Regions from separate parts of the Arthrobacter sp. CG_A4 genome, predicted to be linked through region 2. Evidence: riboswitches for the same ligand, from Rfam matches in the RefSeq annotation. Region 2 holds a riboswitch; the other holds the start of a gene.
The links. A riboswitch is a leader RNA that binds a small molecule or an ion and turns the genes downstream of it on or off. The one in region 2 is predicted to bind S-adenosylmethionine.
Positions count from the first base shown of each region.

Region 1: it holds a riboswitch for S-adenosylmethionine, as region 2 does, so the genes downstream of both, RCH07_RS07430 (bifunctional o-acetylhomoserine/o-acetylserine sulfhydrylase) here and RCH07_RS17245 (DUF1737 domain-containing protein) in region 2, are expected to answer to the same signal.

Region 1 covers NZ_JAXCID010000012.1:75,772-86,004, reverse strand. The annotation lists gene metX (homoserine O-acetyltransferase MetX) at 1-1,083, opposite strand, end outside; SAM riboswitch class IV at 1,095-1,210, opposite strand; gene RCH07_RS07430 (bifunctional o-acetylhomoserine/o-acetylserine sulfhydrylase) at 1,355-2,671, opposite strand; SAM riboswitch class IV at 2,736-2,851, opposite strand; gene RCH07_RS07425 (VOC family protein) at 3,046-3,684, shown strand; gene RCH07_RS07420 (CPBP family intramembrane glutamic endopeptidase) at 3,866-4,648, opposite strand; gene RCH07_RS07415 (histidine phosphatase family protein) at 4,690-5,370, shown strand; gene srmL (PheS-related mystery ligase SrmL) at 5,736-6,854, shown strand; gene hutI (imidazolonepropionase) at 6,883-8,106, opposite strand; gene RCH07_RS07400 (NAD(P)/FAD-dependent oxidoreductase) at 8,118-9,239, opposite strand; gene RCH07_RS07395 (hypothetical protein) at 9,524-10,003, shown strand.
Region 2 covers NZ_JAXCID010000053.1:9,128-19,360, forward strand. The annotation lists gene cls (cardiolipin synthase) at 1-789, opposite strand, end outside; gene RCH07_RS17230 (aminodeoxychorismate lyase) at 883-1,863, shown strand; gene RCH07_RS17235 (glycosyltransferase) at 1,887-3,188, opposite strand; gene RCH07_RS17240 (hypothetical protein) at 3,196-4,170, opposite strand; SAM riboswitch class IV at 4,458-4,572, shown strand; gene RCH07_RS17245 (DUF1737 domain-containing protein) at 4,697-4,945, shown strand; gene RCH07_RS17250 (rhodanese-like domain-containing protein) at 4,942-5,361, shown strand; gene RCH07_RS17255 (O-succinylhomoserine sulfhydrylase) at 5,362-6,570, shown strand; gene RCH07_RS17260 (glutamate--cysteine ligase 2) at 6,831-8,024, opposite strand; gene RCH07_RS17265 (UDP-N-acetylglucosamine 1-carboxyvinyltransferase) at 8,153-9,676, opposite strand; gene RCH07_RS17270 (energy-coupling factor transporter transmembrane component T family protein) at 9,773-10,233, opposite strand, start outside.

The sequences.
Region 1 (10,233 bases), on a different contig from region 2:
GGCCCGGGACTGGGAAGGGAAGTACAGCCGGTCCGAGTCGACAGCCGCGATCAGGAAGTCCGCCGTGGCCGGAGCCAGCGCCTCCTCGAGTGCCCCGCGTCCGCGGCTGACGTCGTGGCTCATCAGCGCCTCGGTGATGGCGATGTAGCTGTTTGCGTCGAAGCGGCGGACCAGTTTGTTGCCCTGGTGGTCAAGGTAACTCTCCACCTGATAGCGTCCGCGGCCGGCCAGGGAACCGGCTTCCAGCGGGGTCTCGGAGTCCTGGGCGTTCCGGCCGAAGCGGCCGTCCAGTTCCGCGGCGGAGCGGTAAGTGATGTGCGCGATCCGGCGCGCCAGGGCCAGGCCGGCTTGCGGTTGCGGACCGCCGTAGTAGTCCCCGCCCCTGAAGTTGGGGTCCTGCCGGATGGCGAGGGTCTGGGCCTGGGCGAAGGCGATCTGCTCGGCGGTGCTGCTGGCGCCGATGGAGATCACGGCACAGCGCGACACCCGCTCCGGGTAGCTGACGGCCCACTCGAGGGCGCGCGCGCCGCCGAGGGAGCCGCCCAGGACGGCGTGCCAGCAGCGGATGCCGAGGGCATCGGCCAGCCTGGCCTCGGCCGCGGTGGTGTCCCGCAGCGTGACCAGCGGGAAGCGTGAGCCCCAGGGTTTGCCGTCCGGCGCCGGCGAGGACGGTCCGGTGGAGCCGTAGCAGCCGCCGAGGATGTTGACGGAGACAGCAAAGTACGTGTCCGTGTCCACCGGGGCGCCGGGGCCGGCGAGCTGCTCCCACCAGCCCGGTTCCTCGGTGGCGCCGCGGGTGACGTGGGTGTCCCCGGTCAGTGCATGTTCGATCAGCACCGCGTTGGAGCCGTCCGGGGTGAGGGTCCCCCACGTCTCGTAGGCGAGGGTGATGTCCGGCAGCGTCGAGCCGGATTCGAGCTGGAGGTCCCCGATCCGGAGGTATTGCACGGTCCCGTCCGGGACTCGTTCGGAACGGGCTGCTTCCGGGCGTCCGGTTTCCAGCCTCTCCGTTTCCGGCGGGGCAGCTGGGTTGTGGGGGGTCTTGTTCCCGGGTACGCCCTTGCGGGAGACGGCAATGCTCATGTGAGGACCTAACGTCGCGCTTGCCCGCCGTCAGCTGACCGGCGGGCCAGGTCTTCACCCGGGGCACCCCGCCGCGGAAGGAGGGTTGCCGGCCAGCAAGCCGGGGCTGTCACTGGCACTCATGACCTTCATTCAGTTTACGAAAGGAGGCACCGTTGTGGCGAAGATTGTGACGACCGTATGACTCCCGGCGTCGCGCGCCCCAAATTTCCAGCGCCCCTAAGCTCAAGCGCCCGAATTTCCAGCGGCGGCACGCCGGGAGCGGCGGTGCTCAGGCGCTCTTGGCCGCGCGGAATCCGGCGTCGAGGTCCTCGAGGATGTCATCGATGTGTTCCAGGCCCACGGACAGCCGCACCAGACCCGGCGTCACGCCGGCAATCGCCTGCTGTTCCGGCGTCAGCTGGCTGTGGGTGGTCGACGCCGGGTGGATCACCAGCGAGCGCACGTCACCGATGTTCGCCACATGGGAGTGGAGTTCGAGGGCATCGACGAAGCGCTTGCCGGCCTCCGCTCCCCCGGCGATGTTGAACGCCACGACGGCGCCGGTACCCTTTGGACCGTACTTGCGGCCGCGCTCGTACCAGGGGCTGGACGGCAGCCCAGCGTAGGCGACGGATTCGACGTCGTCCCGTGCCTCAAGCCATCCGGCCACCGTGGTGGCGTTGGCGACGTGCCGCTCGACGCGCAGGCTCAGGGTCTCGATGCCCTGGGCGATGAGGAAGGCGTTGAACGGCGACACCGCCGAGCCGAGGTCGCGCAGGAGCTGGACGCGGGCCTTGAGGATGTAGGAAAGGTTCGCGCCGAGGGCGCCGTCCTTGCCCAGGTCCCGGGCGTACACGAGGCCGTTGTAGCTGGGATCGGGGGTGTTGAAGCCGGGGAACCGCTCAGGGTCCTTGCCGAAGTCGAAGTTGCCGGAGTCCACGATCACGCCGGCGATCGCGGTGCCGTGGCCGCCGAGGTACTTGGTGGCGGAGTGGACCACAATGTCTGCGCCCCACTCGATCGGGCGGATCAGGTAGGGGGTTGACAGGGTGTTGTCCACGATCAGCGGCACACCGGCGTCGTGGGCGGCCGTCGAAATGCCCTCGATGTCCAGAACGTCCTGGCGGGGGTTGGAGACCACTTCGCCGAAGAACAGCTTGGTGTTGGGCCGGACGGCATCGCGCCACTGCTGCAGGTTGTCCGGGTCCTTGACAAAGGTCACGGAGATGCCGAACTTCTTCAGCGTGTGCGCCAGCAGGTTGTAGGTGCCGCCGTAGAGGCTGGGGCTGGCCACAACATGGTCGCCTGCCTCGGCCACGTTGAGGATCGCCAGGGTCTCGGCGGCCTGGCCGGAGCTCAGCAGCAGCGCCGCGAGGCCGCCTTCCAGGCTCGCCACCCTCTGCTCCACGGCGTCCTGGGTGGGGTTGCCGATCCGGGTGTAGATGGGGGCGAGCTCGGCGAGGGCGAAGCGGTTCGCGGCGCTTTCGGCGCTGGGAAACACGAACGACGTCGTCTGGTAGATGGGCAGCGCCCGCGCGCCGGTGGCGCTGTCCGGCTCCTGGCCGGCGTGGATCTGGCGGGTTTCGAAGGACCAGGCTTTGGACATTGGGATGCTCCTCAAAGGACCGGGCACTGTCCGCCCCGGGGCTCATCGGCCCGGAGCGGCACAGGCGCCGCGCTTGCCCTCCGGCGGGCGCCGGACGGCCTGGTCTTCACCCGGGGCACCCCACCGCGAAACGAGGGTTGCCGGCCAGCAAGCCGGGGCTATCTGCTGGCACTCATGACCTGGGCCCAGTCTAGGAAACGTTCACCGGGCGTGGCTAGCTTTGTGACAAAGATGAAGCTGTGCGCTGGATGGGGTGCCTTCCGGGAGAGTGATGACGGCGAAAGTCCACGTCGACAGTCTGCATCACGCGACATGCCATTTCGGTTAGGGGACCCTAAGCTGAGTGCTGCATCACAAAGTGCCAAGATGAGGGCATGCGCATGGATCACGTCTCTTACGCCTGTGAACAAGATGGCTTGGCTGCCACCACCGAACGAATTGCGTCTGCCCTCGGCGTCGAAGCCGTGAAGGGCGGAGTACACCCCCGATTCGGGACCCGCAACATGATTATCCCGCTCGCGGGACACAAGTACCTCGAGGTTGTCGAGGTCCTGAACCACCCTGCATCCGACAAGGCACCCTTCGGCCAGGCCGTGCGTGCGCGCTCCGAGGCGGGTGGCGGGTGGATGGGCTGGTGTGTCGAGGTCAAGGACCTGGCACCGTTCGAGGAACGCCTCGGCCGCGCCGCCGTCAACGGCAACCGCAAGTTCCCCGACGGCCGCGAACTCGTCTGGAAGCAGATCGGCATCCTCGGTCTCATCGCCGATCCCCAGGTCCCGTACATGCTCAAGTGGGAGGGAGATCCGGAGCTCCACCCGTCGAAGGCCTACGAGAGCAACGTCAAGATGTCGGCCCTCACCATCGCGGGCTCTGCCGAGCGCGTGACCGAGTGGCTCGGTGTTCCGGTGGAAAAGCCGCTGGAGGACGTGGCCGTGAACTGGCTCGCCCCCCGCGGCACACCCGGCATCCTCTCCGTCACGTTCGAGACGGCCTCCGGAGCCGTCACGATCTGACACTTCCCCCAACTTCGGCCGCTATCGGCGGGTGCCAATGACGCCCCCCATCGATGGCGGCCGATATCTTTTTAAGGGCCTCGGCTGGAGCGCAGGCTCTCGAGGGCAACGCGGGGTCACTTAGCGCCCGTCCCAAGCCTCCGGATGGGCGCGAAGTGACCCCGCGTTGCTTTATGCCCACTCAGCCCAGGCCCACGGCCTTGCCGAAGAGGCTGAAGCCCACGAACGCCACGATGTCCAACAGGGCGTGCGCAATCACCAGCGGCATCACGCGGCGGGTCCGGGTGTAGATCCAGGCGAAGATGACGCCCATGATCGCGTTGCCAATGAACGGCCCGAAGCCCTGGTACAGGTGATAGCTGCCGCGCAGCATGGAGCTGGCGAAAATGGCCACGGGGATGCTCCAGCCCAACCTGGGGAGCCGGTCCAGCAGGTAGCCCACCACAATGACTTCCTCCACGATCCCGTGCCGGACCGCGGAGAGAATCAGCACGGGCACCGTCCACCAGTAGGAGTCCAGCGCGCTGGGGATGATCGCCGTCGTGATCCCCAGCGCCCGGCCCGCGGCGTAGAGGCCCAGCGAGGGGATGCCGATCAGCGCCGCCAGGCCCAGCCCCTGCAGCAGGTCCTTGCCGGGACGGGCGAAATTGAAGCCCAGCTTGCCGCAGGCCGAGGCGCCGGGCCCGCCGGCTCCGGACCCGAACGCAGGGCGATGCTCGGAGAGGAAATAGATCACCAGCACCACCGGAACCAGGGCGAAGACGATATCCAGCAGCTGGTAGGTGAGGTCGAAGTACTCGCGGGGGCTTTGCGAACGGTTCAGCGTGGAGGTGCCCTGGGCCAGCGGCGCCCGGGTCATCTTGTCCAGCAGCTGCACCACCGAGTACACGGCGGACTGCCCCAGCGACAGACCCAGGACAATCCAGACTTCGATCCGCAGCCGACGGCGGGAGGGAACCAACATGTTCCTATCTTGCCTGTACTTGCGGCCTATGCTTGGGGTTTATGAGTGCGCCCGGGAAAATCATCATGATCCGGCATGGCCAGTCCGCCGCCAACGCCGACACCACGATCTACAACCGGGTACCCGACTACCGGATTCCGCTGACCGGGCTGGGCCTCGAGCAGGCCCGCGCCGCCGGTGAGCAGGTCCGGCGGCTGCTGGACGGGCGTCCGGTCTGCGTCTACGTTTCCCCCTATCTCCGGGCCTATCAGACCCTCGAGGCGCTCAACCTCGGTCCGCTGATCGAGCGGGTCATCGAGGAGCCGCGGCTTCGGGAGCAGGACTGGGCGAACTTTCAGATCGCCGGCGACATCGAGGACCAGAAGGAGCTCCGCAACGCCTACGGACATTTCTTCTATCGCTTCCGGGAGGGAGAATCCGGCTCCGATGTGTACGACAGGATCTCCTCGTTCATGGAAACCCTGTACCGGCACTGGTCCAAGCCGAGCTATGCCCCGAACGCGCTGTTCGTAACGCACGGGTTGACCATGCGGTTGTTCTGCATGCGCTGGTTCCACTGGTCCGTTGAGTACTTCGAGTCCCTCAACAACCCGGAGAACGCAGCGGTCCGGACCCTGCACCGCACCGGGTTGGGCAAGTATGAGCTGGACAAGCCGTTCAGCCAGTGGGAAGCCCGGCTCGTCGATGAAACGGTACTGGACGCCCCGCCGATGTTTTTCTAAGCCGCTGGCTGCTCCCTGGAGCGCACGTGCTGCGTCGGCGCGGACCGCCGCGCGCCAGACTTCGTGGGTCTGCGGAATGCCCGGCCGGTAGACCAGGTGGGTGGCGGACGGCCCGTTGAGCAGGTGCAGGTCCGCGCGAGGTTCCACACCACCACGTTCCTCGGCGGCATGGGGGTGCTGATGCTGGCACAAAGCCCGGCTGGCAGCGCATTGGGGTAGAATCGCCCCATGCTCCCTACGCGTCGATTTATGTGCCCCCGACCGGTCTCCGGTCGCGAGGGCTCTCAGGCGCGCGCCTAGGTCCTGGCGCCGGATGTGAGTCGGGGGAGGAAACCTTCACTCACATCCGAACATAAGGACCAACAATGCCCACGTATCTCAGTCCCTCCGAACTCCATGACGCTTTGACCATCCGTGACCTCTCAAATCCGGACGATCAACCCCATGCAATGCAGGCCCTCTTACAGGGCGTTATCGACACCCTCTGCAACCAATGGGGCGTGCCGGCACGAATCGTTCGGCACAGCCCCCTGGTCAGTGTGATCGACAACTACGACCGCCTGGGGTTCAACGAATCCGACGTTACGCGGGATCAAAGATACTCCCGCTACGTCAGCCCAACAGTCATGCTGCGAAGCCACACGTCGGCGTCCATCCCGTCGCTGCTGCGGGCACTGGATGCCGACGACTCCATGGACGAGCTCTGGGCCATCCCCGGCCTGGTCTACCGGCGCGATTCCATCGACCGCACCCATGTGGGAACTCCCCACCAGGTGGACCTGTGGCGCGTCAGCTCGCGGGATCAACTTGACTCCGGCAACCTGCAGGAAATGATCGCATCCCTGGTGCAGGCGGTGCTTCCGGGGGCGCAATGGCGGGCAGTTCCGGCACTTCACCCCTACACCAGAGACGGTTTGCAGGTCGATGTCCTTATGGACGGGGAATGGCTGGAACTCGCAGAATGCGGGCTCATGGCGCCGCACCTGTTCTCCGACGCTGGACTGGATTCCGCAAAGTGGTCGGGACTGGCTCTGGGGATGGGTCTGGACCGGGCCCTGATGCTCCGCAAAGGCATCCCCGACATCAGGTTGCTTCGGTCTACGGACCAGAGAATCGAACAGCAGCTGTTGGACCTGTCCCGATGGAAACCGGTCTCCCAGCTGCCCTCCATCCGCCGGGACATCTCCATCGTGGTTCCCGCCGATATGGATGCCGAAGTGCTCGGAGACCGGGTGCGGACTGCATTGGGCCGAAGAGCCGAAGACCTGGAATGCGTCGAGCTCCTGGCCCTGACGTCCTATGGCGGGCTTCCTCCGGCAGCGCAGGAACGACTCCGCATCTGCGCCGGACAGGCCAACGCGCTGATCCGTCTGGTGCTGCGCCCTCTCGCCCGGACCATGACAGATCCACAGGCCAATCGGATCCGAGACGATGTGTACCTGGCCTTGCACGAAGGGCCGGTCAAGGAGCTCATCGCAGGATAGATCTTGGTCCCCCTACGCGCGCGCTGCGTCAGCGGGCGCGGACGCCGGCGCGCCAGACGGCATGGGTCAGCGGAATGCCCGGCCGGTAGGCCAGGTGGGTGGCGGACGGCGCGTTGAGCAGGTGCAGGTCCGCGCGGTGTCCGACGGCGATCGAGCCGACCGCGCGTTCGCCGTCGACGTCGTTCCCTGACTCGCGTCCGAGCGCCAGCGCACCGCCGTAGGTCGCCGCCCGGACGGCCTCGTGGACGCTGAGCCGCATCTGCAGCACCGCTGTGGTGACGCAGAACGCCATGGAGCTCGTGTAGGAGGTGCCCGGGTTGCAGTTGGTGGCCAGCGCGAGCTGCACCCCGGCGTCGAGCAGTTCCCGGCCCGGGGCCAGCGGCTGGCGGGTGGAGAGATCGCAGGCCGGCAGGCATGTTGCCACCGTGCCGCGCCGGGCGCCTCGCGGGCCATCCCCGGAGCCGGGCTCCCAGCCGGACCAGCTCGCCGCGAGGGCGTCGACGTCGGCGGCGGAGAGGTAGTTCAGGTGGTCCACGCTGGCGGCGCCGAATTCCACGGCGAGCTGCACGCCGGGGCCTTCGCCGAGCTGGTTGCCGTGCACGCGGAGCCCCAGCCCGGCGTCTTTGCAGGCCTGGAGCACACGCCGCGACTGGTCCTCGGTGAAGGCGCCCCGTTCGCAGAAGACGTCGGCCCAGCGGACAAACGGCCGGACGGCGGAGAGCATGGGCCCGCAGACGAGCTCCGTGTACTCGTCGGAATCCATCCCGGCGGGCACCAGGTGGGCGCCGAGGTAGGTGACCTCGTCCGCGACGGTGGAGGCGATCCGGGCGCTGCGCGCCTCGTTCTCCACGTCCAGGCCGTAGCCGGTCTTTGTCTCAAGATAGGTGGTGCCCTGGGACACGGCCTCGGCCACCCGTCCCATCGCCAGCCGGGTGAGGTCGAAGTCGCTGGTGCTCCGGGTGGCGCCGGTGGTCACGGCGATCCCGCCGGCGCTGTAGCTCTCCCCCGCCATCCGGGCCTCGAACTCGGCGGTCCGGTCCCCGGCGAAGATCAGGTGGGTGTGGGAATCGACCCAGCCCGGCAGGACGGCACGTCCGCCGGCGTCGACTGCCTCGTCCGCCGCTGGCGCCCCGGCCGCGGCGCCGATCCAGCCGATCCGCTCCCCCTCGATCACCACGGCCGCGTTTTTGAGGACGCGGTGTTCGGTGTCCTGGGTCATCAGCTCGGCAATGTTGGTAATCAGGGTGCTCATGGGTTCATTCTTCAGCGCCGGATGGACCAGCGGGTTGCCGCCAGCGCCTCGGCCGTCCGGGATGCCGGAATAGCGGCGGCGGGTGCGCCGGTTCCGGCCGGGCCCTGCCCGGCGAGGATCAGTCCCGCGGCCAGTTCGGCGATGGCGGAGGAGGTCTGGAAACCGTAGCCGCCCTGGCCGGCGAGCCAGAAGAAGCCTGGGGCTTCGGCGTCGAACCCCACCACGGGAACGCCGTCGGCCGCCTCCGTCCGTAGCCCCGTCCAGGCCGTGCGGACGCCGCGGATGCCCAGCGTGGTGAGGGCGTTGAGCCGGGCGACCAGCGCCTCGACGTCGCCCGGGTACGGCTGCGCGTCTTCCGGGCCGCTCGGCACGGACTCCGACGGCGAGATCAGGACCTGCCCGCCGTCGCGCCGGAAATAGAAGCTGTCGTCGGCGGCCGCAACCATGGGGCTGCGCTCCGGGAGGGGATGCCCGACGTCGACAATCGCCGCGGTGCGCCGGTACGGCTGCAGCTGGACCTTCTCGACGCCGCTGAGGACGGCGAGTTCGTCCGCCCAGGCGCCGGCCGCATTGACGACGACGCCGGCTCCGAAGCCTTCCTGCCCGGCGCCGAGCTGCCAGCCGGAGCCCAGGCGCTGGGCCGAGTGGACCCGGGCGCCGGTGATGATGTCCACGCCACCGGCCTCGGCCCGCCGGCGGTGGTCCTCGAGCAGCACGGGCGCGTTGCAGGCGAAGGAGCCGGTGTCCAGCCCGGCGGCGCTGAAGGAGTCCGGAACCAGGGCCGGGCAGAGCTTGAGGGCCTCGGCGTGGGTGATCCGGCGCATGTGGCCGCTGGCCTTCCCACGGACGGTTTCGTCATCGCCGATCAGCATGAAGCTGCGGGGCGAAAGCACCGGTTCCGGCCGGATGGCGTCCTGGCCGGCGATGAGTTCGAGGGTGCGGAGCGTGAGTTCCTGGACGACGGCGGGGCCGTAGCTGGGGATCAGCTGCCGGGCCGAGCGCGCGGAGGTGTGGTACGCCAAGGTCTGCTCGGCTTCCACCAGTGCGACGCTGCATTGTCCGGCAAGGGCTGAGGCCAGGGAGAGGCCGGCGATACCGCCGCCGACAATCACCACATCGTAATTAGCTGACATGGTTCCATCCTTGCAGACGACGCCGTCAGGCTGTCCCCGTCAGGCCGCGCCCTTGGCAGCGCCGTTGGCAGCGCCGGGACCTGCGCCCGGGCGAACGGCACTGGTCAAGCCGGTTCTGGTGGTCCAACGCCGAAAGGACGTGGGTGACCGGCATTTCCTAGGCCCTGCGGTGTCAACGGGTTAGGGTGGCCGCAATAGTAAACGAGTGGAGTGCGGACCAAACTTGTTCGTGGTGGTCCGACTGATCTTCGATTCCCAGATGCTATGACTGCCGAGGAGGAGTCATGACCGAAAGCCCGAGGGCCCGCTGGCAGGAATTGCTGCGGCGCACCCCTCTATGGCTGATCGCGCTCGTGGTCGCAGTTGGGTGGGCTGCCATCCAGCTGGGCATGCGACTCCTCCAGGGCAAGGAGGTCGTGGCAGAGGATATCGCCTTGACCAGCGCTTTCGGTGTGGTCGTCGGAATCTTCGTTCTGTGGTTCGGCCGCCGCGTTCAAGCGAAGGAGCGCAAGCTCCCGCCCGGGTCGCCGACTGCAGCAAACATCAACAAGGCCATTTCAACTGGGCAACTGCCGGAGCAGGCATCCGCTGAACAATGGGAAGCCGAGCTGATCTGGATTCTCATCCGCGATCGGCACACGGTATGGGTTGCACCGCTGGTGTTTGGCCTCTTCACGGCGCTGGCGCTCTTCCTGATTTTCGACAACCCCGAGCATCCCTGGTTCGGGGTGGTCTGCGCAGTACTTTTCGTAGGCGGGGGTTGAGCCGCATTGGAACGGTCAGTCACGTTTGGGTGTCTCGCGGGCTTGGGCTGGCGGGTTCGGGGGTCGAGGAGGACTTATGTCGTAATTGGCGCTAAGGGGTCAGTCGCGCAAACGTTCCCGGACCTGTCCAAGACGGAAAGCACGAGCGACCCAGAATCGCTCGTCACAAAGGAACGCCAAGGGCCCGCCTAGAATCGTGCTTACCGTCATCTGAGCTCCGTTTTCGCAAG
Region 2 (10,233 bases):
CTCGCGGCCCACCTTGCGGTGCCGGGGGTTGTTGTAGGACGGCTCGATCAGGTTCTGCGAGCCGGTGAAGGCGGTCTCGCCGTCGATCACCATGATTTTGCGGTGGTTGCGCAGATCCGGCCGGCGCCACTGCCCGCGCACGGGCCGGAGCGGCAGCATGGGCCGCCAGCTGATTTTGCCGGCCTTGAGCCGGGCGATCAGTTTGCGGTAGCCCGGGATCCGCAGCGTGCCCAGGTGGTCGAACAGGAGCCGGACTTCGACGCCGCGCTCGGCGGCCTCTTCCATTGCGGTCAGCAGATCGTCCGTGAAGTGGTCCGAGCTCAGGATGTAGAACTCCGCGTTGACGAAGCTCTTGGCCTCCCGGACCGCCGCCGCCATCGCCTTGATCGAGTCGGGGTAGCCGGGCAGCAGCTCCACACTGTTGCCGTCCACCATGGGCAGCGAGCCCAGGGTCTTGTTCAGTTCCGCGGCGGACGCCACCCATTCCGGACCGCTGTACCGGCTTTCGAGATCAGCCAGCTCGGACGTGCCGGCGCGGACCCGCCGGTTCACGGCATCCTGCTGCGCTCTACGCTTCCGCGACAGCCGGAAGTTACCGAACAGCAGGAACAGCACCACGCCCACGGCAGGGACGAAGAAGATGATCAGCAGCCACGCCATCGCGGTGGTGGGCCGGCGGTTTCCGGGGATGATGCCGAGGGCCAGCACGCGGATGGCGAGGTCGATCAGGGTCAGGATGAGAATGGCCCAGTATGGGAGTGATTCCGCCAGCGAAAATGGCCACAGCACAGGCGAACCCCTCCAGTCCAGGACCCGCGGAACAGTTCCGAATCGGGCAACCTGCAAATCTTATCCCGTGGCCGGCCGCACTAAGCTGAAGCCATGACTTCTCCTGCCTCCGGTCCCGGCCCCGTCACGGTTCTGGTGTTTTTGGATCCCGCGTTCGAAAGCGGCCGTCTTGCCGATGCCTCAAAACCCCAGCTGATGGTCACTGACCAGGGCGCCACGCGCGGTGACGGGGTCTTCGAATCCCTCCTTGCGGTCGGCGGGAAGCCCCGCAAGCTTCAGGCCCATCTGGACCGCCTTGCCGGATCCGCCGGTCTGCTGGAGCTGGATATTCCTGCCCCGGACGCCTGGCGCCGGGCGATCGAGACCGCGATCAGCGAGTACCGGGGCCCGCGCACCTCCGCCGAACCGGGCACGGACGAGGGCACGGAAGAGGGCACAGACGAGGTGGCCGTGAAGCTCCTCGTGACCCGCGGCGTGGAGGGCACCAACACACCGAGCTGCTGGGTCCAGGCTTCGGCTCCCGGTGCCGCCGGGCGCCGCCAGCGAGAGACCGGAATCGACGTCATCCTGCTGGACCGCGGCTACGACAGCGAGGCCGGCGAGCGCGCCCCCTGGCTCCTGATGGGCGCCAAGACCCTCTCTTACGCCGTCAACATGGCAGCGCTACGCTACGCGCACGCCCAGGGCGCGGACGATGTCATCTTCGTCTCCGCGGACGGCCGGGTCCTGGAGGGCCCGACGTCCACCGTGCTGCTCGCCCACCTGGAATCCTCCGACGACGGCGCCGGCGGTGTCCGCACCGTCCGGCGCCTCATCACGCCGCAGCTGGACAGCGGGATCCTGCCCGGCACCTCGCAGGGCGCCCTCTTCAAAGCCGCCAAGGCCGCCGGCTGGGAGCTGGGCTACGGGCCGCTGGAGCCGGACGATCTGTACGACGCCGACGCCGTCTGGCTGATCTCAAGCATCCGGCTGCTGGCCCCGGTCAACCACATCCACGGCAGGGAAATCGGCACCCCGGAACTGCGCAGGCAGCTCACGGCCGAGCTCAATGCGCTCTACGCCACCATCGACTAACCACGATCTACAGCAACGCGGGGTCACATAGCGCCCATCCGGCGGCCCGGGACGGGCCGTAGGTGACCCCGCGTTGCCCCATGCTTTCGGTTCCGGACCGTCCGGCCTTCGGCCCCGCGCCCGGAGCCGCTCCGCCGCCCTGCCAGGACGCTGAGCTCCTTCACCAGAGCGGCCAGCAGCGCAAGACCGCGGTATACGGCATAGACCGGGAGAAGCGGGAACACCCACACCCGGCGCAGCTTCCCCCACGAGCCGTTGATCACCAGCTCCAGCGCCGCGACTCCCAGCGTCGCGGAAATCACCACGCCGCCCAGCACCGCCCAGGCATCTGCTCCGAGCCGGCCATAGCCCAGCGGCACCAGACAGGCCAAAGTGAGCAGGCCCGCGAGCTGGAGCACGGGCCCAAAGACAGTGACCAACAGCGCCGCCATGAGGCTGTCACCGAGGGCGCGCCGCCGCAGGTCCCCTATCGCGCACTTGTGGATCCACAGGGACTGCAGAAGCGACCGTTCGCGGCGGACCTGGTGGCTCCAGAGCGCGCCCATATTCGACGGCCCCGCCTTCCGGATCAGGGCGCGCGGTGCAAAGACAACCCGGTACCCGGCCTGGCGCACGCGCCAGCCCAGCTCAAGGTCACCCTCCGCCGTGTCTTCGCGGAATGGTCCCACCTCGGCAATGACGGCGTGGCGCACAGCTGTCATTCCCCCGGACATGGTGGGGAGGCCGCCGGTCACCGACTGTGCGCGCCAGGTGGTGCCGCTGCCCAGCCGGCGGATGAGGTCCAGGACCCGGGCCGGACCCGACGTCGGCTCCGTTGTCCCTTCGCTGCCGCGGACCGCCCCGGTGCGCTGGTCCTCGAAGCCTTGAAGCATCCGGTCGATGGTGCGCGGGGTCACGGCCGCGTCCGCGGCCAGGAACATGAGGATCTCCCCTGTGGCGTAACGGATGCCCAGGTTCAGTGCGCTACCCGTGCCGGCATGGGACTGCGCCGTGATGACGATCCGTCCGTCCTGCGCGGCGAACCCCGCCATCAGCTCGGCGGTGTTGTCGGTGGAGCCGTCGTCCACGATGATCAGCTCGTACCGCTCATACCTGCTCGCCTGGACGGACCGTACGCAGTTCGCAATCACAGCCGCCTCGCTGTGCGCCGAAACAATGATGGACACCGTAGGCCAGCGGGCCCAGAGGCCGGGCGGGCCGCTGCGCCGTCGGCGGGTGGCCCGGACCTCGAACCAGGCCGCAAGCGGCAGGGCAAGGACTCGTGCCAGCCCGAGGGCCAGGACCGGCAGCCCGAGGGCCATCAGCCAGGTGTGCTCCGCCGCCATGGCCGGCTCAGCCCAGCACTCTTGCGTAGACAGCCGGGCACCGCCGGAAGGACGCAGGGTTGAACGACGGGAGGAGGAAAGTCGCCAGAACCGCGTCGAGCAGCTCGGGCGCGGACGCGCTGCTGGCCCCAAAATGTGCACTCACGCCCAGCACCACAGGGGCCGCATCGGCACGGCACCGGATCTCGACGTCCACGGGCCCGGTCAGGCCGAGTACGCGGACGGCGGCCAGGGCCAGCTTGCCGATCCCGGCGGCTTCGCCCGCCGCCACCCGCCGGCCGGTCCCCCCGCCTCCGGAGTCTGTGCTTCCGGAATCCCCGCCTCCGGAGCCCGGTCTGCGCGGCCCGGTCTGCTCGAAGACGACGGCGACTGGCGCCATGGCGTTGTGCACGGGTGTGCCGAAGACCATGGCGAGGTACGAGGTTCCCGGTATGAACTCCTGGACGATCTGGCCCTCCGGCACAAGTCCCCAGTCCACCGCACCGGCTTCGGCCAGCACTTGAACACCCTGACCGGCCTGGGCCGACCTCGGATTCAGGACGACGGGACCGCCCAGTGCCGCCAGGGACGCCGGCGCGGCGGCGAAGTCGCTGGCCACGCCGAACCGGGGAACGGGGATCCCGGCCGCGTGCAGCGTCCACGCGGTGAAGAGCCGGTCGTTGGCGAGGGCGACCGGGCCAGGGTCGGCGACGATGAGCCGGATGCCCTCGGCGAACCCGGCGCGGGCGGCGGCCAGGTACGGAAGCTCCTCGCTGAGCGTAGGAATGACCACATTGAGGGATCGTGCGTCGATGAGCCGGCGGAGCGCAGGGACCCAGTCCGGATCACCAGGCGGCGGGATCCGGACGGTCTCGGCGCCGTCGGGGCCCGGCACGTCGCTGTTGTCGGCGCCGAGAACGGGAATTCCCCGGGCCGACAACTGCGCAGCGACGGCGCAGCCGGCTGCGCTGCCTACTCCGGTGACCAATATGCGCGGACCCATGGTTCCCCCTCCACTGCGTCCCGCCGCTGCCGGTTCTCCGGCAACGGCGGTTCACAGGCATCTGAGACCTTGCCGGCCATGCGGCCGGACCTGTCCTCCCAGTAGACCGGCCACCGGCCGGGGGCACACGAGTGGCCACTACTTGCAACGCCCGCCCCGGCACCACTGCCGTCCGGCACAGCTACCTGCTTCTCGAGGGGCCACCATGAGGTCACGGACCGGTCCGGTTACTAAACATGACGACGACGGCGGTGCGGGCCGGCGTCGTAAGTGTTACGTTTTTGGGGAGTAATGAGACCCGGCACCAAGCCCTGACTGGCCGGTCGGCAACCCTCCCTTTCGCGGCGGGGTGCCTCAGGTGAATACTCGGCATATCGACCATTCGAGCTGCAAGCGTGAAAGAAGGAGATCCGTCGTGACTGACGCGTCCGCCCCCGCCGTGCCAAGCACAGCACCCGCCCCGTCCCCCGCGGCAACTGCCGCAACCGCCGCAACCGCCGCGACCGCCGCGACCAAAGAGGGGAAACTGGCCTACCGCCTGTTCACCGGCCCAGACGACCGCGCTTTCTGCGAGCGCGTCTCGGCCGCCCTGGCCGAGGGCTATGTGCTGCACGGAAGCCCCTCCGCCACCGTCAACGGCAGCAGCGTCATTGTTGTCCAGGCTGTGGTGCTGCCGGCAGCAATCGCCATCGCTGACGCCGCCGTCGCAAGCGCTGTCGAGGATCTGGACAGCGACGGTTTCGGCTACGAAGAGACCATCGAGGGCCACGCGTGAGGTACGCCGGGGACCTCAGCCCGCAGGAAGCCTGGGCCAGGCTTGAGGCGGGCGCGCTCCTGGTGGACGTCCGCACCGAGGATGAATGGGCCCACATCGGCGTCCCGGACACCGCATCCGCGAACGGCACCCGGAACGCCCCGCTGTTCATCCAGTGGAACCTGGCCGGCGGTATCCCCAACAGGCAGTTCTTGGACCAGCTGAAGCAGCAGGCACCCGAAGATCACGGCACCGAACTGATATTTCTCTGCCGTTCCGGCGTGCGCTCCATCGCCGCCGCGGAGGCCGCCGCCGAGGCCGGCTTCACCTCGTACAACGTCCTCGAAGGCTACGAAGGCGAACCGGACCGGCACGGCGGACGGACCGTCAACGGCTGGAAGAACCGGGGCCTGCCCACCATCCGCGGAAAGCACTAGGTGACCTTCAATCCCGACGCCGCCGGCTGGGGCCCCGGCACGCAGGCCGTCCGCGGCGGACTCGACCGCACCGGCTTCCAGGAAACCACCGAGCCGATCTTCCTCAACTCCGGTTTCGTCTACGAATCAGCCGCCGCAGCGGAACGCGCCTTCACCGGCGAGGACGAACGCTTCGTCTACTCCCGCTACGGCAACCCCTCGGTGGCGACCTTTCAGGAACGCCTCCGGCTGCTCGAAGGCACCGAGGCATGCTTTGCGACGGCGTCCGGGATGTCGGCGGTGTTCACCGCCCTCGGCGCGCTGCTGGCGGCGGGCGACCGTGTGGTGGCCGCCCGCTCACTGTTCGGCTCCTGCTTCGTGATCCTCAACGAGATCCTGCCGCGCTGGGGCGTGGAGACGGTCTTCGTGGACGGCCCGGACCTGGCGCAATGGCAGGCCGCGCTGGGCGAGCCGACGACGGCGGTCTTCTTCGAGTCGCCGTCGAACCCGATGCAGGAAATCGTGGACATCGCCGCCGTGAGCGAACTGGCACACGCCGCCGGCGCCACGGTCGTCGTCGACAATGTCTTTGCCACTCCCCTGCTGCAGCGCTGCGGGGAGCTCGGCGCGGACGTGATCGTCTACTCCGGCACCAAACACATCGACGGCCAGGGCCGGGTGCTCGGCGGCGCGATCCTGGGTACCAGGGAATTCATCGGGGGCCCGGTCAAGCAGCTCATGCGCCATACCGGCCCGGCGCTCTCCGCGTTCAACGCCTGGGTGCTGACCAAGGGCCTGGAAACCATGGCCCTGCGGGTGAACCACTCCGCGGCGTCGGCCCTGCGGCTGGCCGAATGGCTTGAGGGACAGCCCGCGGTGAGCTGGGTGCGGTACCCGCTGCTGAAATCGCACCCGCAGTACGGGCTGGCCGCGAAGCAGATGAAGGCCGGCGGCACGGTGCTCACGCTTGAGCTCTCGCCGTCGGCGGGCCGCTCCGCCAAGGACGCCGCGTTCGCCCTGCTGGACGGGCTGCGCATCATCGATATCTCCAACAACCTGGGCGACGCGAAGTCCCTCATCACCCACCCCGCCACAACAACACACCGTGCCATGGGCCCGGACGGCCGTGCGGCGATCGGGCTTAGCGACGGCGTCGTGCGGCTCTCCGTGGGACTGGAAGACAGCAATGACCTGATCAGCGACCTCGGCCAGGCGCTCAAGCGGGTCTAGCGGGCATTCTCGTTAGTTCGTCGGGGGTCCGGGCGCGGTGGCCGGACTCCGGGACATGCCCCGCGCCCGGGCCAGCGGATGGACATAGGGTCATTGCGTCCAGTCCCGGGTGCGAAAAATGAGCATGTCCCCGCTGGACTGGACACCGGCCCGAAGGGACATGCCCCGCGCCGGAGCCAGCGGATGGACATAGGGTCATTGCGTCCAGTCCCCGGTGCGAAAAATGGGCATGTCCCGCTGCGATGTTCGGCCCGGCGATGTCAGGCCCGGCGCACCCGGCCCAGGGACGGGGCCTGTTCCGCGGGATCCCCGGTCCCGGCCCCCTCGCCGGTCAGCTGCACGGCCCGGGCCACGACGGCGGCGAGTCCACCGTGCGCGAACGGCCGGCGCTGCAGCTGGGAACCGGTCCCTTCACTGAGGATCCGCGCGATGCCCGCCCGGACCTGCTCGAGCTCGCCCTGCTCCGCCAGCACGGGGGCCAGATAGTCCACGAGGGCCTGGACGACGTCCGGCGCCGGGGCGGGCGTGAAGGTGCCGAAGTCCAGCAGTTGCCCGCGCAGCCCGCAATTGCTGGCCTGCCAGGCCGCCATCCGCAACAACAGCGTCGGCACCGGGGCGGGCTCGACGCCGTCGGCCCATTCCCGGGCGGCCGATTCCACCAGCGCGCGCACCAGCACGGCGAGCAGCGCCGCGTCCCCGGCCCGGAGGCACACATCCGCGACCCGGACCTCCACGGTGGGATGGTGCCGGCAGAGCCTCGCGTCGAAGTAGATCATCCCCTCGTCCAGCAGCACGCCGCTGTCCACCAGCCGGGTCACCAACCGCCGGTAAACCGGCAGGCTGCCAAAAATCATGGTGGGCCCCGAGCCCGGCCAGCGGTTCCACGCCTGCGTGCGGTAGCTTTCAAAGCCTGTCTCCGCGCCGTTCCAGTAGGGCGAGTTCGCGCTGAGGGCGATCAGCACAGCCAGCTTGTCGCGGATCCGGTCCATCACCGCCACGCCCTCCTCCGGCGACTCCACAAGGGTATGGACGTGGAAGCCGCAGGTCAGCTGGTCCCGGACGATCACCCCGAAACGCTCCTGCATGGCGATGTAGCGCGGTTTGGGCGTGGTGTGGGTCGCAGATCCCCGGGGCGAGGTGGCCAGGGCCGCGACGCGGGCGCCGTGTTCCCGGGCGGCCTGGTCTGCCAGGGCGCGGCCCTGCAGGACCTGCCGCAAGAGTGCGGCGTAGTCCAGGCACGGCTGCGTCCGGGTTTCAATCTGTTCAAGTTTGAGCTCGAAGCTGAAGCCGGCGTCCTCGTGGACCGGAGTCCTGGGCACACCGGCGGCTACCTCCCGGCCGGTGTCCGGCCCTGGCGGGACCAGGGTGGGCAGCATAACGTCGGCCAGGGCAAGGGGCATCCCCGTTTCCGGGTCGACGATCAGCAGTTCTTCCTCCACACCGAAGGTGCGCATGCATCTATTGTGCGTCAGGACCGGCCCAAGCGCGCTACCCCAACGCGGGGTCACTCCGCGCCCATGCCGGGCCGCCGGACGGGCGCGATGTGACCCCGCGTTGCTTTGGTCAGTGGGGCGCCAGGGGGTCAGTCCTGGAAGTACTCGATCTTCGCGCCGATGGTGTTCAGCCGCTCGGCCAGGTCTTCGTAGCCGCGCTCGATCACGTAGATGTTCCGCAGTTCGGAGACGCCGCGGGCAGCGAGCATCGCCAGCAGCAGGCAGGCGGCGGGACGGAGCGCGGGCGGACAGCCCACCTCGGCCGCGCGCCACTTGGTGGGGCCGTTGACGTAGATCCGGTGCGGGTCCAGCAGCTGCACCTGGGCGCCGAGCTTGTTCAGTTCGGTGAGGTAGATCGCGCGGTTGTCGTAGACCCAGTCGTGGATCATCGTCTGGCCCTTGGCATTGGCTGCGATGACCGCGAAGAACGGCAGGTTATCGATGTTCAGGCCGGGGAACGGCATAGGGTGGATCTTGTCCTCCGGCGCGTGCAGTGCAGACGGCTTGGTGGTGACGTCCACCAGCCTGGTGCGGCCGTTGCGGGCCAGGTACTCGCCGGAGACCTCAAGCCGCTGGCCCATCTGCTCCAGCGTCGCGAGTTCGATTTCCATGAACTCGATGGGGACGCGGCGGATGGTGACTTCCGAGTCCGTCACAATGCCGGCGGTGATGAGGCTCATCGCCTCGATCGGGTCCTCGGACGGGAAATACTCGATGTCGACGTCGATCGAGGGCCGGCCGGTGATCTTCAGGGTGGTGGTTCCCACACCGTCGATCTGCACACCGAGCATCTGCAGGTAGAAGCAGAGGTCCTGGACCATGTAGTTGGGGCTGGCGTTGCGGATGATCGTGGTGCCGCGGCGGTGGGCGGCGGCCATGATGGCGTTCTCCGTGACGGTGTCACCGCGCTCGCCGAGCACGAACGAGCGGTCAAGTCCGTCCGACGGCGGTGCCTGCACCGCGTAGAAGCCGGACTTGGCGTCCACGCTCAGGCCGAACTGGCGCAGCGCCTGCATGTGCGGCTGCACGGTGCGGGTGCCGAGGTCGCAGCCGCCCGCGTAGGGCAGCCGGTATTCGCTGGATTCGTCCAGCAAGGGACCCAGCAGCATAATTACGCTGCGGGTACGGCGGGCAGCTTCCACGTCCATGGAGCCGAGGTCCAGGACGGCGGGGCGGCGGATCTGCAGATCGCTGGCGTTGAGCCAGGTGCATTCGACGCCGATGCTGGTCAGCACCTCCACGATCCGGTTGACCTCTTCGATCCGGGCCAGCCGGCGCAGCGTCGTGGTGCCGCGGTTGATCAGGCTGGCGCAAAGCAGGGCGACGCCGGCGTTCTTGCTGCTGTTGACGTCGACGGCGCCGGAGAGGCTGCGGCCGCCCTCCACCCGGAGGTGGGTCATGGCCGGGCGGCCCACCTTGACGATGGTGCGGCCGAAGATGGTCTCGAGCCGCTGGATCATTTTCAGGCTCAGATTCTGCTTGCCCTGTTCCATCCTGGCGATGGCGCTCTGGCTGGTTCCCAGCTCGGCGGCGAGCTGTCCCTGGGTCCAGCCTTTTTGGCCGCGGGCATCGCGGAGCAGCACGCCTACATGTTCAGCAGTCTGTTGAGTCATCACAAAAAAATATCACGGATGAGTTATTCACCCCGGGGATTACCGCCGAAATGGCGTTAAACTCGCAGGAATATCCGTACTGTGCGATACTGCCCGCTACTGCCGCGCGAGGAAAACCATGTTCCAGGTCCCGGCCCCCAGCGCCGCGGCGACGGCGGCCCCGGCGATCCCCAGCCCGCCCAGCAGCACCCACACGTCAAGGATGCTGTAGACCGATTTCCGCGCCCACGTCCGCTGTGAGCCGCCGAACCCTCGTGCCTCCATGGTGACCGCCAGCCGGGTGGCACGCCGGACCGCCTGGACCAGCAGCCCGAAGCTCTGCCCCAGCGTAGCCCGGAGCCGCTGCACCGGATTCCCGTGGGAGCCCACGCCGCGGGCACGGCGGGCCATGCCGATGGTGTGCCATTCCTCGGCCATGAGCCCCACGAGCCGCATGGCTGCCAGGGTGCCCAGCACAAAGCGGTGTGGCAATTTCGCCTTCTGTGCCAGGGCGTCGGCGAGGTCCGTGGGGTCGGTGCAGCTCATCAGCAGCACGGCCGGCAGTGCGATCGCCAGTC